3 regions of the Arthrobacter phoenicis genome follow, and region 2 is predicted to be linked to each of the others. Evidence: riboswitches for the same ligand, from Rfam matches in the RefSeq annotation. Region 2 holds a riboswitch; each other region holds the start of a gene.
The links. A riboswitch is a leader RNA that binds a small molecule or an ion and turns the genes downstream of it on or off. The one in region 2 is predicted to bind fluoride.
Positions count from the first base shown of each region.

Region 1: it holds a riboswitch for fluoride, as region 2 does, so the genes downstream of both, ABC337_RS12915 (2,3-bisphosphoglycerate-dependent phosphoglycerate mutase) here and ABC337_RS00195 (universal stress protein) in region 2, are expected to answer to the same signal.
Region 3: it holds a riboswitch for fluoride, as region 2 does, so the genes downstream of both, ABC337_RS12960 (phosphatase PAP2 family protein) here and ABC337_RS00195 (universal stress protein) in region 2, are expected to answer to the same signal.

Region 1 is NZ_JBDFMK010000001.1:2,733,141-2,739,432, reverse strand. Features, by position in the region: gene ABC337_RS12925 (universal stress protein) at 1-197, opposite strand, end outside; gene eno (phosphopyruvate hydratase) at 224-1,510, opposite strand; gene ABC337_RS12915 (2,3-bisphosphoglycerate-dependent phosphoglycerate mutase) at 1,538-2,293, opposite strand; fluoride riboswitch at 2,315-2,403, opposite strand; gene ABC337_RS12910 (hypothetical protein) at 2,444-3,139, opposite strand; gene nhaA (Na+/H+ antiporter NhaA) at 3,665-5,014, shown strand; gene ABC337_RS12900 (cation-translocating P-type ATPase) at 5,069-6,292, shown strand, end outside.
Region 2 is NZ_JBDFMK010000001.1:35,296-41,587, forward strand. Features, by position in the region: gene ABC337_RS00175 (long-chain-fatty-acid--CoA ligase) at 1-1,084, shown strand, start outside; gene ABC337_RS00180 (MFS transporter) at 1,089-2,366, opposite strand; gene crcB (fluoride efflux transporter CrcB) at 2,363-2,740, opposite strand; gene ABC337_RS00190 (fluoride efflux transporter FluC) at 2,737-3,252, opposite strand; gene ABC337_RS00195 (universal stress protein) at 3,252-3,830, opposite strand; fluoride riboswitch at 3,909-3,995, opposite strand; gene arfB (alternative ribosome rescue aminoacyl-tRNA hydrolase ArfB) at 4,139-4,561, shown strand; gene ABC337_RS00205 (alkaline phosphatase family protein) at 4,733-5,827, shown strand; gene ABC337_RS00210 (phospholipase C) at 5,824-6,292, shown strand, end outside.
Region 3 is NZ_JBDFMK010000001.1:2,742,874-2,748,586, forward strand. Features, by position in the region: gene ABC337_RS12945 (inorganic diphosphatase) at 1-363, shown strand, start outside; gene ABC337_RS12950 (hypothetical protein) at 386-709, shown strand; gene ABC337_RS12955 (cysteine--tRNA ligase) at 864-1,538, shown strand; gene ABC337_RS12960 (phosphatase PAP2 family protein) at 1,553-2,179, opposite strand; fluoride riboswitch at 2,422-2,495, opposite strand; gene ABC337_RS12965 (MutS-related protein) at 2,663-4,375, shown strand; gene ABC337_RS12970 (MutS-related protein) at 4,372-5,713, shown strand, end outside.

The DNA.
Region 1 (6,292 bases), 2.7 Mb from region 2:
GGTTCCTCGGCGAGGTAGGTCGTGACGTCGACGTAGGCGCAGATCAACTTCACGCCCAGGCTGTAAGCCATCTCCGCGGCACGGTGTGCCACAACCAGCGACTGGCCCGGGACGACCCCCATCAGCACCGGCCCAGTAATCTTCCCGGGCACGTACGGGTGGCCCGCGCTGTGGGCGTCCTTCGCCGGCTCGTTCATCGGTTCTCCTGTCGTAGGTGGGGCTTTTATTGGTCGTTCAGGTGGGTGCCGGTGGGTCCGTAGGGCAGGCCCGGGTTTTCGTCCTGTATCTCCAGGAGCCGGTTGTATTTGGCGACGCGTTCCCCGCGGGCCGGTGCCCCGGATTTCAGCTGCCCGCAGCCGGACCCGACGACAAGGTCAGCGACAAAGGTATCGTCGGTTTCTCCGGAGCGGTGCGAGACCATGGCACCGAAGCCGCCCTCCACGGCGGCAGTGAGCGTATCGAAGGTTTCACTCACAGTGCCGGCTTGGTTCGGTTTGATCAGGACCGCCGTCGCGGCGGCGGTCCTGATCCCCTCCCGGACACGGTCTGCGGACGTGACGAACAGGTCATCGCCGACTACTTGCACCCGGCTCCCGAGGGTGGCGGTGAGTGCAGGCCAGCCCTCGGTGTCTTCCTCGGCCAAGGGGTCTTCAAGGCTCCAGATCGGGTAGTCCGTGATGAGTTTCTCGTAGTAGCTGATCATCTGCCCCGGGGTGTGGGCGCGGCCGGCCACGGTGTAACTCCCTTCGCTGTAGAACGAGTTCGCGGCCGGGTCCAGGGCGATCGCGATCCCGTGCCGTCCCGCGGTGTAGCCCGCGTCTTCGATGGCGGCCACGATCAGATCCAGCGCCTCCTCGGGCCGGGCGATCGCTGGTGCGTAGCCGCCCTCATCCCCCAGCCCGGTCGCCAGGCCCTGCTGCTTCAGCCGCTTAGCCAAAGCATGGTAGACATCCGAGCCCCAGCGCAATCCGTCAGCGAAGGACGGCGCCCCGGCAGGGGCGATCATGAACTCCTGGAACTCCAACGGATTCGCCGCGTGCTGACCGCCATTTAGGACGTTGAAGTGCGGCACCGGCAGCCTCCCGCCCCGACCCAGTCGCTGCCCGATCCAAACATGCAAAGGAACACCGGCGACCGCAGCGAACGCCCGGGCAGCTGCCATCGACACCGCAACGATGGCGTTAGCCCCCAACCGGGACCGGCCAGGGGTGCCGTCCAGGGACACCAGGGCGTTATCCAGTTCCGCCAAGGTCGTCCAAGGGCGTGATGTCAGCAGGTCGGCTATTTCACCGCGGACGTTATTCACAGCTTTTTCCACGCTTCGGCCGGAATACTCCGTGCCGCCGTCCCGCAGTTCGACCGCCTCATGCGCGCCGGTGGAGGCCCCGGACGGCGCGGATGCGACCGACACGGTCCCGTCGCCGGCCGTGAGCCAGACCTTGACGGTCGGGTAGCCACGGGAATCCAGAATCTGCAGGGCGCGTACCCCTGTGATGTGAAGGTCATTCATGATGTACTCCATTTCCTCATCCTCGTGTCAGGTCCCGCCGGCGGCGGCGACCAGGGCAGCGGCGGTCCGCGCTGCCAGCGGATTCAGGTAGTCCCCGCCCCGCACTACCGGCACCATGGCAGGCGTGAAGCCATACAGCAGCGGATGCCCGGTGGGAATGTTCAGCGCCTCGACCTCGGCCTCGGTGAGACTGTCCAGGACGCAGCACAGGGCGCGCAGCGAATTACCATGGCCGACGAGCAACACGTCTGCTCCGGCCTCCAGACGGGGCCGGAGTTCCCGGTGCCAAAAAATGCGGACCCGTTTCACGACCCCGCACAGGGACTCCGTAGCCGGGAGCGCCTCCGGAGGCAGCCCCTGAAGGGCGAGACTACGCCGGATCACGCCCAGCTGGGTGCCGGACATGGGAGGTGGCGCCCCATAGTAGGAACGCCGCCAAAAGTGGAAGACCTCCGGCCCGAGTTCGCAGAGCAACTCATTCCTGGCGCGGCCGGTCAATGCCCCGTAGCTACGCTCGTTCAATTCCCACACACGAGCGACCGGAACACCGGGGCTTCCTAGCTCTTTCAGTACGATGCGAGCGGTATCCACCGTGCGCCTAAGCGTCGACGTGTAGACGATGTCGGGGATGAGCGCCGCAGAGGCCAGCATTGCTCCAGCCTGGACTGCTTCGGCTTTGCCGGCAGCGCTCAGGGGTGGGTCCAGCAGGCCGGTGAAACGATCTTCGGCATTCAGGACGCTCTGGCCGTGGCGGAGTACCAAGAGTTTGCCTGGTGCTTGCATGGCTCACCTACCTTCGTATCAGCAAAGGTAGGAACCATTAGCCAAAGGGCGGTTCGAACACCACGCACCTCACGTGCGGTGTTCCGGCGGGATCCATCACCGTCAACAGAGACTACAGGGACACCGCGGCTGCCGCCACATGTGACGCACCTAGTTCGGCATCCCACGGCCCTGCGCGTCCTTGGAACCGGCATCGCCGATGAGGAAAAGAGGCAGTCCCCAGCCCGCGAAGAAGCCCACCGCCTCAATCCAGGAAGTGTTCTCCTCCGCTCCGGCCGGGGCGCCACGATCGGTCATGGACTCGGTCAGTCGCCGTATCCTGTCCCTGATTCCCAGCAACCGGGAGGCCACCTCGTGCCGGAGCGACTCGGAAAGAGGGCGGCGCCCGGCCAGATGGAACCGACACAGCAGCGCCAGTTCCCCGGCACCGTCCGGCATGTCAGGGTCACAATCCGGGCAGACCCTGGTCCGCCATAGCGCCGATGTTTCCCTGAACCAGGTCTTGGTGTACGCCAAGCTGTTCGCCTCGGCGGTGAGAGCCTCTGTGTTCGAGTTCGCGTAGCCCATCCTCAGGCCCGGCAGTTCCGGGGAGGCCATATCCGCGCAGATCCTGCACGGCCCGACGGGGAGAAGCACCTCATCCGGATGCCTGTGCAGCAGGGAGCCTCTCCGGGCGAGCCCGTCCGCGACGTGTTCCAGGAGGTCCTCGTAAAGGACGGTGACGTCGAAGGGCTGGTGCCCTCCCCGGGCACCAGCGCCGGCCTGCCATAGTTCGACCTCCACCACGGCGTAGGCCCACGCGTGCCGCGGGCACAGCCCCAGGGAAGCACGGAGCAGCCGCCTCATGTTGCCGTCCATGATGTCCCCATGAATGAACGACCACAGCTGGCGAACTTCCTCCACCGACAGCTCCAACGCCGCCGCGGGCACCAAAGCCCCGGTCAGGCGGTCACGTTCGCATGTCCCCGGCTCCACCGGCCTTTTCCATGCCTTATCCCCAGTAACCATCTCGCCTCCACACCCGATGCAGGAGCCATCAGCATCACAAACCATTGGAGCCAGCCCATCGCCGGGCCCGACCGCGTCCATCTCTGCAACACAAGGCTAAACCCGCCAGTCCCTCCCGAACATGAGCCGCCGTGCACGGGCACCGCCGGAAGGCAACAGCACAGCTACCCCACCTACGGGCGCGGGGACGCCGCCATCAGAACCAATACGATCCGGGACCGCCGAACGGCCGCGGAGGGAGGCCACCCTTAAGCCCCATTCGTGCCGCAGTCACGGGGAGCGTGGCCCTGTAGACTGAAAAGAGGTGAGCCGGGAAGTCTGGTCGGCAGTGTTTTTGTCGACTCAACTTCCGAGGATTCCTTCATGAGCCAGAAACTTCCCACCCCGCCCCCTCCGAGATTCACCGTCTTTGGGCGGGGTAACTATGCGGAGTCACTGCGCATCGGCGAAATCCTGCGCAAAGAAACCGTCGGCGGTGTCCTCCTGGTGGCGGCCGCTGTCCTTGCGTTGATCTGGGCCAACTCTCCGGTGTCGGAGAGCTACTTCGCCCTCAGGGACTTCAAGATTGGCTACGAGCCCTGGCATCTTGAGCTGAGCCTGGGCGCCTGGGCGGCCGACGGGCTGCTGGCGGTCTTCTTCTTCCTTGTGGGACTGGAGCTTAAACGGGAGTTTGTAGCCGGGGACCTGAGGGAGCTCAACAAATCGGTTGTTCCCGTCACGGCCGCAGTAGGCGGCGTGGTGGTTCCGGCTCTCGTTTACGCAGCGCTGAATGTCGCCAGCCCGGAGTCTCTTCGCGGCTGGGCCATTCCGACGGCCACCGACATTGCCTTCGCCGTCGCGGTCCTGGCTATCGTCGGGTCGCACCTGCCGAGCGCCCTCCGGATCTTCCTCCTGACCCTTGCCGTCGTTGACGATCTGATCGCTATCGGCATCATCGCATTCTTCTACTCCAGCGACATTCAGGCCGCGCCCCTGCTGTGGGCACTGATCCCGTTCGGGCTCTACGCGTTCCTGGCCCAGAAATACCGGCTGTACTTCAGGATTAAGGCCGCTGCCGCGTGGCTGATTCTGCTGCCTCTGGGGACGGTGGTGTGGGCCCTGGTGCACGCCTCGGGAATCCACGCGACCGTTGCGGGCGTCCTGCTTGGATTTGCGGTCCCGGTCCTGCGCTCCAAGGCCAGCGGTGGTCCGGACACAGGGCCTGGCTTGGCCGAGGTTTTCGAGCACCGGTTCCGCCCGCTCTCCGCGGGCGTGGCCGTGCCCGTCTTCGCTTTCTTCTCCGCTGGCGTGGCCGTCGGAGGCTGGGACGGCCTGGTCTCGGCACTGACGGATCCGGTGGCGGCGGGCATCATCTTGGCGCTGGTACTCGGCAAGCCGGCCGGGATTCTTGGAACCACGTGGCTCCTCACTAAGGTCACCAAGGCGGCTCTGGACAACTCGTTCAAATGGATCGACGTCCTCGGCGTCTCCCTGTTGGCGGGCATCGGTTTTACCGTATCGCTTCTTATTGCGGAGCTGAGCTTCGGCAACGGCAGCTTGCACGACGACCACGCGAAGGTAGGGATCCTCGCAGCGTCCGTCCTGGCAGCGCTGCTGGCCGTCGCCGTGCTGCGGGTCAGGAATCGGCAGTACCGGCGCACCCGTGAGGCCGAAATGATCGATTCTGATCACGACGGCATCCCCGACCTCTACGAACCCCGCGACCCTTCCTGACCCTTCCGCCACACCCGGCAAGTCCCGGCCCACGGCCACAGGAAGGAACCGGCCATGACACCACAGCCCTCCGGACCAGACCCGATACCCGCGAAGCCTGTGCCGTGGCACGCCATGGGTTCTGACGCCGTTTTTGCCGGGTTGTCGTCCGGCCCGGACGGGCTGGGCGCCGCTGAGGCCTCCAGCCGGCTGACCGACGTTGGGCCGAACGAACTGAGTTTCGCCGGAGCCACCCCATGGTGGCGGGTCTTGTTGCGGCAATTCATCAGCCCGCTGATCGGAATCCTTCTGGCCGCCGCTGTGGTCACCCTCCTCCAGCGGCACTGGGTGGACTCCGGCGCGATCTTTCTGGTTCTGTGCATCAACGCAGCCCTGGGTTTCGTTCAGGAGCGTAAAGCAGAGGCGGACGTCCGGGCGTTGCAGTCACTTTCCACGCCTTCCTGCCGGGCGTTGCGGGACGGCATCGAACAGACGGTCCCCGGACGTGACATCGTCCCCGGCGATGTCGTCCTCCTCGAAAGCGGAGAACGGGTCCCGGCCGATCTTCGCCTCTTCGACACCAACGGCCTTCAGCTCGACGAGTCCATGCTCACGGGAGAGCCGTTCGCCGCCACCAAGCACCCGGATCAGCTGCCGGCCGATACGGGTGTCGCGGACCGGGCAAATATTGCTTTCAGCGGCACGTTCGTGGGCAGCGGCCGCGGCAGGGGCGTTGTGATTGCGACCGGTCCAAGAACCGCGCTGGGTGAAATCAACGCCCTCGTTCAAGGCCCGCCCGGCAAATCACCGCTGCAACTGCTCACTCACAGCCTGGAACGGCGCATCGGTTTGATCGTGCTGGCCGCACTCGTCTTTATCTTCATTGCCGGACTGGTCCTCGGCAACGACGTCTCCACCATGTTCCGCACTTCTGTCGGGCTGGCGGTGGCGACCATCCCCGAGTCCCTCCCCATCGTCCTGACCGTCGCGCTCAGCCTAGGCGTCTCACGGATGGCGAAACGGAACGCCATCATCCGCACGCTCCCCGCCGTGGAAACGCTAGGCTCCACCGATGTCATCGGATCCGACAAGACCGGGACCCTGACAGAGAACCGGTTGACCGTGGAAAAGATCTGGACCACGGCAGGCCTGGTGGACATAACTGTCGCGCCCGGCAACGGCCAGCCCTCCGAACCGAAGCTCGTCCGGGCCGTGCTGCGCGCCGGTGCACTGACCAACGAGGCGACACTCTCCTCGGAGGAGGAAGACCTGGAATACTCCGGCGACGCGGTCGACGCC
Region 2 (6,292 bases):
CCGCAGCTACGAACCCAGCCGCCCCTCGGACACCGCCACGATCCTCTACACCTCCGGCACCACGGGCAAGCCCAAGGGTGCGCTGGGGACACACTTCGCACTGGTGGAGCAGACCTCCGTGATCCTGACCAGCGTGATGGACTTCAAGCCCGGGGACGTGCTGTTCGGCGGCCTGCCGCTCTTCCACACCTTCGGCCAGACAGTGGTCCTCAACGCCGGACTGCGCGCCGGCGCCACCGTGGTGCTGCTGCCGCGGTTCACCGGCCAGGGCGCCCTGGAGCTCGTGGCCAAGCACAAGGTCAACGTCTTCGTCGGGGTGCCCACCATGTACGTGGCGCTGCTGGAGGCCGCGAAGTCGACGTCGGTGCGGCCGGCGGACCTGCGCTACGGCATCTCCGGCGGCGCGTCGCTGCCGCTGGCGGTGATGGACCGGTTCCGCGACGTGTTCGGCATCGAGATCCACGAGGGCTACGGCCTGACCGAGACCTCCCCGGTAGCGGCGTTCAACCACGTCGGCATGACGCCGCGGCCGGGCACCATCGGCATCCCGATCTGGGGCGTGGACATCGAAATCGCCCGGGCCGAGACCGTGGAGAGCATCGAGCTGCTGCCCAACGGCGAGCTCGGCGAACTGGTGGTCCGCGGCCACCTGCTGATGAAGGGCTACCTGAACCGTCCCGAGGCCACCGCGGACGCCGTCGTCGACGGCTGGTTCCGCACCGGCGACCTGGGCACCAAGGACGACGACGGCTACCTCACCATCGTGGACCGCAAAAAGGACATGATCATCCGCAACGGCTACAACGTCTACCCGCGGGAGGTCGAGGAGCTGCTGCTGACCCACCCGCAGGTTGTCAGCGCCGCCGTCTACGGTGTCCCGCACGAGGTCCACGGCCAGGAGGTCGCCGCGGCGATCGTGCTCGACGCCGGGGCCACGGTGACGGAGGCGGAACTGGTCGAGTTCGCCAGCTCGCAGCTGGCCGCTTACAAGTACCCGCGCATCATCCGGCTGCTGAATGAACTGCCGCTGGGTCCCAGCGGCAAGATCCTCAAGCGCGAACTCGCCGCCGACCCGGCAGGGTAGGCGCCTACGCCGGCGCGGCGGGCCGTCCCGCGCCGGAACGCAACAGCGGGATGAAGACCAGCAGGGCGGCCACCTGGGTGGCGATCGTGAAGAACGCCAGCCCCGCAGGGGACGTCGCGTACAGGGCGCCGATGATCGTCGAGCCCGCGAGCCAGGCGAGGCCATAGACGGCGGTGAAAATCCCGTACCCGGTGCCGCGCCGGGCGGCCGGGACCAGGTCCGCGACGGCGGCGCGCAGCGTGGATTCGTGGATGCCGAGCGCCGCGCCCCAGACCGCCGCCCCCGCCCACACCAGGGCTGGCGAGTCCGAAAAGGACAGGAACGGCACGGCGGCGGTGAGCGGCAGGGCCACCAGCAGCCCGCGCAACCCGATCCGGTCATACAGCGCGCCCGAGGCCAGCGCCGCCAGGGCCGCCGCGCCCATCGACACGGCGTAGGTCACGGGGATCAGCGCCGGCGCCAGCACCTTCGCCACCTCCAGGTGGTAGGAGACCACGCCGAAGGTGGAGAACCCGAACATGGACACGGCAGTGAAGCCGCTGTACCACCAGAACCGGGCCGGCAGCGGCGTTCGGCCAGCCGATGCCGCGGGCACTATCACGCGGGCGGCTGCATTGGCGGCCTCGCCGTCGCCGGCCAGGCCGGCGTCGAACCGCTCGGGGGCCGGGACGAAGCGCCGGAGCAGGACGACCGCGGCGATGGCCAGCGCGCCCGGGATGGCCAGGATGCCGAAGCCGAGCTGGTAGCCGGAAACCGCGATCATCAGGCTTACCAGGAGCGGGCCCACCAGCGCGCCGGACTGGTCCAGCGCCTCGTGGATCGCGAAGGCCCGGCCGCGGCCCAGCGTCGCCCCGGCGTGGGAGAGCATGGTGTCGCGCGCCGGGGTCCGGACGGCCTTGCCGAAGCGTTCGGTGATCACCAGGGCGGAGGCCTGCCAGAGGGACCCGGCGAGGGCCAGCAGCGGGACGGCGACGGCGGTCAGGGCGTACCCGGTGATGGTCAGCGGCCAGTACTTGCGCGTGCGGTCCGCCAGCGGCCCGGTTCCGAGCCGGAGGACCAGCGCCACGGCCTCGCCGACGCCGGTGATGAAGCCGACCATCACGGCGCTGGCGCCGAGGGTGGCCAGATACGGTCCGGTGATGGCGCGGGCGCCCTCGTAGACGACGTCGGCCAGCATGCTGACCACACCAAAGGACAGGACGAAGCCCATCGGGCCGAACCGGTTTTCCCGGCGCGCGGCCGTTGCCGGCGCGGCCTGTGCCGGCTGGTCGGAGGAGCTCACAGCAGCCCGCCCAGGATAAGGCCGGCGGCGGCCGCACCGACCGCGGCGAGGGCCGTGCCGAGGCCGTTGACCAGCGCCAGCCCGGACCGGCCGGACTGGACCAGGCGCACCGTCTCGAAGCTGGCGGTGCTGAAGGTGGTGTAGCCGCCCAGGAACCCGGTCCCGGCGATCAGCTGGAGTTCCGCCGGTGCGGCGTGGGCTCCGACGGCCCCGGCGATCAGGCCGAGGAGGAAGGAGCCGGTGACGTTGACGACGATGGTGGCCACGGGGAGGGCGGCGCGGACCCGGCTGCGGATCAGTCCGTCCAGCAGGAACCGGGAGGCTGCGCCGAGGCCGCCGGCCAGGCCCAGCAGGGCGACGGTGACCAGGCTCATTCGGGTGCCCCCTGCCGCGCGGAGGCCAGCCGGATGCCGGCGAAGGTGGCGAGGAAACCGCCCACCAGGGAGGCTCCCACGTACGCCAGCGCGTCGAGGGAGCGGCCGGCGGCGAGCAGTCCGTTGCTTTCCAGGGCCAGGGTGCTGTAAGTGGTGAAGGCGCCCATGAACCCGGTACCCAGGAGCAGCCGCATGACGCGCAGCCGTCCGGCGTCGGGGCCCCGGCGGATCAGGGCCTCCAGCAGCAGGCCCAGCAGGAATGCCCCCGCCAGGTTGATCACGAGCGTGGGCAGCGGCCAGCCGCCGGGGGCGGGCAGGATGGAACCGAGCCCGTAGCGGGCCAGCGTTCCGGCGATCCCGCCGGCCACCACCAGCAGCAGGAAGCCCGGGTGCAGGTGCAGCGGGCGCCGGCTGCGTGCCGGCTCCTGCGCGGAGTGTCCGGTGCCGGGGGCGACGGCGTGGGTGCCGTCCGGCCGGGCGCCGGGAACGGTGTCCGGGGTGCGGGGTTCCATTACCGGTCCTCCCGCGCGTGGTGCCGGGGCTGCGGGGCGAGCGGGACCACCAGGACAGGGCGGTGCTGGCGGTGGGTCAGGTGCACCGCCACCGAGCCGACCAACAGCTCCTCGAAACGGGCGCCGAGGCCGCGCTCCCGCGTCCCGACAACGATGATCGAGGCGCCGCTGGCCTCGGCGAGCCGGCCGAGTGCCCGCGCTGGGTCCCCGGCCAGGGCGACAAAGGACCAGGGCACGCCGCCGGCGTCCAGGGTCTCCCCCAGCCGGTCCTTCAGCGCCGCGGCGATCCCCTCGACGTCGTCGTCGATGCCGTCGGGATCGATCGGCCGGGTCCCGTCGTGGCCGGCCTGGTCGTCGGCGAGGTAGCTGCTGACATCCACGTAGGCGCAGATCAGGGGAACACCCAGGCTGAGGGCAAGCTCGGCGGCCCGGTGGGCGACGGCCTGGGGCTGTCCCGGGACCGCGCCCATGACGACGGGCCCGGCGATGCGATCGACGGGGCCGGAGGTGTGTTCGGAAGCGGAATGCTGCCCGGCGGCGGGGTCCGCCGGACCGGGGACGGGTCCTGTAGGTGTCATGATGCTCCTGTCCTGTGGCGTCTGTGTGAGGCGTCGCGGCGACGCGGCTGTCAGCACGGGTCACCCACCTTCGTTGGTGCAAAGGCAGGAACCATCAGCCAGGAGGCGGTTCGAACGGGGTGCGGAGTGCAGGCCGTTCCGGCGGGATCCATCGCCGTGTTCAGAGATTACACGCCGCACCCGGCCCCGCGCCACGCCGCACCGCAGGGCGGACGGCCGGTTGAGTAGCCCGACGGCGGCGGGTGCGGCTCCGGGTCGCCCGCCAATCGTTTCGCCGACGGCCCGCTGTTCTGTGACACGCTGGTGGCATGGACCTGGAGGTGAACCATTCCCTGACAATCCCGGCGTCGGAACTGCGCTGGCGGTTCTCGCGTTCCTCCGGCCCCGGCGGCCAGCACGTGAACACCTCGGACAGCCGGGTGGAACTGTCCTGGGATATCACCGGATCGCCCTCGCTGCGGGAAGACCAGCGGGAGCTGCTGGCGCGCCGGCTGGAGGGCCGGCTGACCGGCGGTGTCCTGACCGTCGCCGCCTCCGAGCGCCGGTCCCAGCTCCGCAACCGGGAGGCCGCCGCGGCCCGCTTGGCGCACCTGCTGGCGGAGGCGCTGGCGCCCGGGCCCGCTGCCCGGCGCAAAACCTCCCCCACCCGCGGCTCCACCCGGCGGCGGCTGGCCGGGAAGAAACTGCGCTCCGCGACGAAGCAGCAGCGCCGCCGGCCCAGCGCCGAGTAGCCGGGAAGGCACCCGGAATTTTCGGGCTACCGAAATTCAAGGGGAACTCACAGGCTTCACGCGGGAGCGGAGCCTCCGCGGCATGGCACAGTTTTTGAACCGGGTACCCCGTTGCTCCTCCACCCGGAGGCGCGGAAACGTCTTCCCCGGCGGTCCCGAGAGGAGCTGACCGTGACCCTGCTTCCGCACCGGAGCGCGCACCGCCGCACTGCACGGGCCGCCTTCCTGCTCGCCCTGCTCCTCACCGCGGTCACGGCCTGCCAGTCCCCCGCCGCCGCGCCGCAACGGACCGGGACGCCCGGGCACATCTTCGTGATCAACCTTGAGAACAAGGGCTTCGACCGGGTCTGGGACAGCGGTTCCCCCGCCCCCTACCTGGCCGGTACCCTGCGCTCCCAGGGCGTCCTGCTGGACAGCTACTACGGCATCTCCCACAACTCGCTGCCGAATTACCTGGCCCAGATCTCCGGCCAGCCGCCAAACACCAGCACCGAACATGACTGCCACACCTACACGCCCTTCAGCGGCACGGGGCTGGACTCCCAGGGCCAACTGCTGGGCGACGGGTGCCTCTTCCCGGCCGACGTTCCCACCCTCGCCGGCCAACTGGACGCGGCGCACAAGACCTGGCGCGGCTACATGGAGGACATGACCTCCCCGTGCGAACACCCTGAAACGGGCGCCGTGGACACCCACGTCGCCGCCTCCGCCGGCGACCAGTACGCCACCCGGCACAACCCGTTCGTCTACTTCCGCTCCATCACGGACGGCTCCAGCTGCGGCCGGAACGTCGTCAACTACTCGTCGCTGGCGCATGACCTCACCTCCGCCGCCACCACCCCGAACCTGTCCTACATCACGCCAAACCTCTGCCACGACGGCCACGACAGCCCCTGCGTGGACGGCACCGCGGGCGGCCTCGGCACCGCAGACGCCTGGCTGAAGAGCCAGGTCCCGGCCATCCTCGCCTCCCCCGCCTACCAGCAGGACGGGATGCTGGTGATCACATTCGACGAGGCCGACGGCGGCGCCGTCGGACCGTCGTCGGGCGTCACCGGCGGCACGGCGGGAGGCAAGGTCGGGGCCCTGGTGCTCTCGCCGTTCACGGTCCCGGGCGCCAGCTCGGACCGGGCGTACAACCACTACAGCCTGCTGGCCAGCATGGAAGACATCTTCGGCCTGCCCCGCCTGGCCGGCGCGGCCGAGCCCGGGGTCAACGCCTTCGGCAGCGACGTCTACCGCTCCGGATCCCAGGGGCAGCCATGAGCCGGCGCACCCTCCACGGCCCTCTCGGCCGGTTCGGGCGGCGCCGCCTGGTGATCGCCGCCGGCTCGACCGTGGCCCTGCTGGTGCTGGTAGCGGTGCTCGCCGGCGCCGGAATGGGCGGCACCGGGCTGATCGGAAACGTCGTGGGCGGACTTCAACTGCTGCAGGCACCGCCCCAGGGCATCGCCAAGATCAAGCACGTGGTGATCATCACCCAGGAGAACCGGTCCTTCGACAGCTACTTCGGCACCTACCCCGGGGCGGACGGGATCCCCATGCAGGACGGGAGGCCGTCGGTCTGCCTGCCGGATCCGGGCCGCGGCGGCTGCATCCGGCCGTACCACAACCCTGAGGTCAACAACGCTGGGGCGCCGCACAGCCACTCCGACGAGCTCGCCGACGTCAACGGCGGCGCGATGGACGGCTTCGTGGCCCAGGCGGAGAAGGGGCTCTCCGGCTGCGCCG
Region 3 (5,713 bases), 2.7 Mb from region 2:
GGCCGGGTAGAGAAAACCCTTACCGGGAACGGCGGGGAAGCCCAGGCCCTTGTCCTGATGCGTGAGCCGGCTCTTCCCGGTGTCGACGTCCTCGCCCGGCCCGTCGCGGTCCTGCATCTGGGAGGCGATGATCCGGTCGATGAGATTCTGTGCGTCGCCGAGGAAAAATGCTTCTCGCATCTGACAGACAGGACCGACCTGCCGCAGTGGCACGCCGAACCGGAAGCCTGGGCGTCTGCACTGGACCGGATGTTACCGGGGGCACGGCATCCGGTCGTCGGCTGTAGCCCCACGCTCGAGGCCGACCACCTGGTCGATGAGGTGTGCGCGGCATACCTGCGCGCGACCGGCTGGGTGGACTGACCGGCAAAGAAGGTGATGAGGCGTGAATTCATCATTTGATGCTCCGCTGTCGGCGGTGGACCTGACGCGGTTCGGCCGCGCCCGCTGGCTTCCGCCGTATGGGGAGGGCAACGGTCTGGACGCGCTCTTCTGGGCCTGCCTGGCCGAACTTCCGCACAGAATGGTGCCCAGTGCCTTGGAAGCCCTCCGTGAGGAGGACATCCCGGGCTGGGCGGCGCCTTTGAAGAAACCGCGGGTGCTCCCGCCGGTCAGGGCCGGGGAGGAGCCCTATCAGCTGTGGGTCGCGACCCTGCGGTACAACGGCGGCGAGGATGTCCTCATCCGGGTCCTGAATGACTCGCGTTGAGGGGCCAATGTTGGCTGCGGAAGCCATAAGAGCCATAGAGGAACACCCGATCACGTCGACCGGTTCGGCTGCATGCGTAAAGGCCGGGCAGGGCCCCTTGCGGGTCAAAGTAGACGTGCGGGGTCTGGGGCAAAGCTCGTTTCAGGCACTGAGGGTGTTGCTGGTTGCTGATGTGCTCCGGCGTCTGGCTGAGGACCTGCATGGCATCCAGGTGCTGCTGGCCGTCCTCGATGACGGTAACGGACTGCCGGCTGGCCCAGGTGACTGGAAGAAGGCGTCGCTGATCGGGGAGCCGTCAATGCGCAGCCACTCCGAATCGGAGATTGAGGCGTTTCTCCGCGGGCCCGCAGCTGCCGTCATCAGAGCCGCAGCACCCGCAGGGACCGTCGCCAGGGCACCCGTGCCAGGGCAGATCCTGGAGATCGGCGCGGTGCAACCTCCTGCTCCGTGCGGAGCGCCGTTCGACTCCAGCCTGCCCGGCGACCACGATCCGCTCGCGCTTCGCCTCTGCATCCTTCGCTTCCCCTACGCCAGTCCCGCCGTTCTGTCGCGGGCCAGGCTCCACCGGGCTGGGGAGACCTTGCAACGGTGGCGGTTCAAGGTGGCCAACTGGAAGGACATGCCGGCCGCGCCGGCTGTGCCTGAAGTTCTAGCAGCCGCCGACCATGCTCTTAGCTCCGACTTGAACACGGCCGCAGTGCTGACCCTGCTTCATCGGCTCGAAACCGACCAGAGCCTGGCCTCGGGCGGCAAGTTTGCGACCTTTACCCGCCTGGACCGCGTGTTGGGGCTGGAACTGCTCCGCATGGTGGGCAAGGCCCGCTGGTAACCGCGCCCGTTCGGTCACTTTCCCGGGATAGCGGGCAGATGTGGAGCGGTGGAAGCCCTTGGTGCTTGCACCAGCACTGCCAGCGGGGTCCGGTTCAGGCGCACCAACAACAGCGACACCGGCCGATGGAGCAGCCACTGGAGTACGAGGGCGATGAGCGTTCCTGCGGCAAGACCTGCAACGGTGTCCGTCGGGTAATGCATGCCCGTATACACACGGCCGAAAGCCAGGACGGCGGCCGCAATGACGGCCAGGATTCCCAGTTTCCTGCTGACAAAGAACAGTCCTGCCATGAACGCCCCGGCCATGATGCAGTGGTCGCTGGGCATCGAGAAGTCCTGCCCGCACGGCAGCAAGGCCTGGGCCCCGGCGACGGCGTTGCACGGCCGGACGCGGCCAATCAGTGGGGAGATCAGGTGCTGGTTGAGGAGGACTGCGGTCACGACGGAAAGGCCTGTCAGTAGCGCGGACGCTGAGCGGGCCGGAGCATCCTTTCGCCGCCGACCTTGCAGCCAGCCGACGACAAGCAGCAATGACAGGAGCACAAGGCCGCCCCACAGGGCGTAGGCGGCCATAAAATCATGGAGCCACGGCGTCTGCCGGGCTAACGCGATAACAGTCAGGTACAAGTCACGATCCATTATGTTCTCCTCCCGGACCGCAGCACGGCCCCATGAATTGTGTGGTGTCTCAAATCGGACCGTTTGACAACGCGCCCGTCGCGCCTCGGAGGTCTGGGTTCCAGGGCGGTGCTGCCGGCGGCACCGGTCCACCCCCGGGGAGCCTGTGGGCGGGCAGGGGCGGCAGGGAAGATTCCTGGCGCCGGATGGGGATTTCGCGCGGCCGGTCCCGGTCGCCGGGCATGGCTCACCTACCTTCGGTCTCAAAGGCAGGAACCATCAGCCGTGCGGCGGTTCGAGCTGTCCAGCTCAGGCGGGATCCATCGCCGGAGACCAACTCTACCTTGTCTGGTTGGCCATACCGATTCTCCTAGGGGCCGCGGTCCTCGCTTGCGAACGTCGTCTGTGGGGCACGCGTGCTGCCAGCTGCACCCTGAACGGCGGCCGGTCCTGATCCGGACGCTACCGCCTCGTTCGCCGGACGAGTAAAATAGTGTTCAGGCGGTGGATCCCGCCCGGACCGGACAGGATACCCGGTTCAAACTGCCTCCCGGCCTATGGTTCCTGTCCGAAGTTCTCGGCGGACGGAGCCCTGACATGCCGGTCTTTCCCGAAGAAGTCCCCACAGGGGGAATCCATCGTGGTGCCGCGCCGACGCTTGGCCCCGTAACGTTCACCGCCAGGACCGCTGGTGCCATGGCAGTAAGTGTTCTCGGGGTGGTGCCCGATGGTGAGGGGCCATTGTTCCTGGAGACCCTGAAGGACCTGCAGCTTGATGCCATCATCGGGGCGGTCACTTCCGGTCGTGCCGGGTATGACCTTGTCCCGTTCTTCCACTCCCCATGCCGGGATGCGGAAACGGTGGCCTTCCGGCATGAGGTGTTCCGTGATCTGGAAATCCCGTCCTGCCTGGATGCGGTTGAAAGGTTCAGCAGCGGGATGCAGAGTGTGCGCGAGCAGCTGGCCCAGGCAGGGAAGCTTCATTACAGGCTGCAGCAACAGGCACTGGTCCTGGCTGCGGCCCGGACCTATTGTTCAGCCGTGACCGGCCTGCGCGGGGAACTTTCCGCCCTGGGCCTGCAGTCGCCCGGGTTCAGGGCCTTGACCGCTTTCCTGGACGCCTACACCTCGTCAGGTTTCTTTACCCGGATCCGGACAGAGGCCGACCGGATCCGGGCCGACCTGGACGCGGTCTCCTACAAAATCCATATCGACGGGGGACACGTCAGCGTCAGCCCCTACCGGGACGAAGTGGACTACACCGCCGAAGTGGAAGCTACGTTTGCCAGGTTCCGGCAAGGTGCGGTGAAGGACTACCGCAGCAAACTCCCGACGCCGGTCGAATTGGACCATGTCGAGGCGCAGGTGCTTGACCGTGTAGCGATCCTGTTCGCCGACACGTTTGACCGGCTCAACGACTTCTGCACCAGATACACGTCATTCCAGAACCCGACCATCACCCGTTTCGACCGCGAAATCCAGTTCTACATCTCGTATCTGTGCCACATACGGCCCCTGAAAGACGCGGGCCTTAGCTTCTGCTACCCGGAGGTATCGGTCACTTCCAAGCAGACCAGCGCCGCGGATGCCTTCGACCTCGCCCTTGCCGTGAACCTGGTCCGCGAGAAGGCTCCGGTGGTCACCAATGATGTCGAGTTGCACGGCGCCGAACGGATCCTCATTGTGTCCGGCCCGAACCAGGGCGGAAAGACGACCTTCGCCCGGACCGTAGGCCAGCTGCATTACCTTGCCGCGCTGGGTGTGCCCGTTCCGGGCACACGCGCCAGGGTTTTCCTTCCGGACGGGATTTACACCCATTTTGAGCGTGAAGAGAACCGGATGGACCTGCGGGGCAAACTCGAGGATGACCTGATCAGGGTCCAGCGGGTTCTTTCCCAGGCGACGCCGCGCAGCGTCATCATTCTGAACGAAATCTTCACCTCCACCACATTGAACGACGCCATCTACCTGGGCCGGGAAGTGCTCGGACGCATCGTTGTCCTGGACCTGATCTGTGTGTGCGTGACGTTCGTGGAGGAGCTGGCCTCAGTCAGCGCCACCACGGTGAGCATGGTCAGCACCGTCCTGCCCGAGGATCCCTCGGTCCGGACCTTCAAAGTCGTCCGGCGGCGGGCCGACGGCCGCGCGTACGCCAAGGTCCTGGCCCGCAAATACGGCTTGAACTATGAGTCGCTCAAAGAACGGATACGGTCATGAAGGCATTCCTGCTCTACCGCACCTATGACCCTGCACCGCCGGCTGACCTGCCTGCCAATGCCCCTGACATCATCGGCGACCTCGCCCTCGCCCCGGTCATCGAGGCCATGGCGCGCGGCGATGAGTTCCTCCGTGATGTGTCCCTGCGGACGGTCCTGGCGGGTATGAGGGAGCCGGACGAGATCATCTACCGTCAACAAGTCCTCTTGGACTGCCTGGAACACCCGGCCACCGTCCGGAAGCTCTATGGCCTGGCCGTGGAAGCGGTCGAGGCAGAGAAGAAGATCTACCGCAGCATCTTTAACAACTATCCCGCGGCGGTGCTGAGCCGGTCCATCGAATCCTTGAACGCCCTGATGGTCGTGTTGCGCGAGCTGCGCCGTCTGGCCGGCGCGTCCCGCGGGCACTTCGCGTCCCCGGGGATGAACCGGTTCCTCACGATGATCACCGATGAGCTCAACGACGAATATTTCGACGCCGTCGACGTCCACCTGCGGAGATTGAAATTCCGGGGCGGCGTGGAGATCAGCGCCGGGCTCGGGGTGGCCAACGAAGGCACGGGCTACAGGCTGCGCAGATCCGAGGCCATCCCGGGCGGTAAGCTCCAGCGGCTGCTGCGCCAGTGGTTTGTCCCGGACCGTTCAGCGCTGTCCTTCCAGATCCCTGACCGGGACGAAGGAGGCTACCGTGCCCTCTCCGCCCTGCGGGACCGCGGCCTGAACCTTGCCGCCAACGCCCTGGCGCAGGCCGACGACCACATCGTCGATTTCTTCACGGCGCTGCGGAACGAACTGGGCTTCTACATCGGCTGCCTGAACCTGCGTGAGCAGCTCGAAACCGTCGGCGCCCCACTGTGCATACCCAAACCTGAATCCTATGAAGCGGGGAAGGCCCCGGTGTGTTCGGCCCGTGCCCTCAGCGACCCTACCCTCGCCCTGGCCGGCACCAACGTCACCGGCAATGACCTTCCTGCTGACGGCAAGCGCATAGTAATCATCACCGGCGCCAACCAAGGCGGGAAGTCCACCTTCCTGCGCGCCGTCGGACTGGCCCAGCTGATGATGCAAGCCGGAATGTTCGTCTGTGCCGACTACTTCAGCTCCACCCCCTGCGACAGCCTGCACACGCACTTCAAGAGGGAAGAAGACGCCAGCCTAACCAGCGGAAAGCTCGATGAGGAACTGGCCCGCATGGACACCATCGCGTGCAGGCTCACCAGCTCTTCCATGGTTCTGTTCAACGAGTCCTTCGCAGCCACCAACGAACGTGAAGGCTCCGGCATAGCCCGGGACGTGATCTTTGCCCTGGCTGAATCAGGGGTCCGCGTATTCTTTGTCA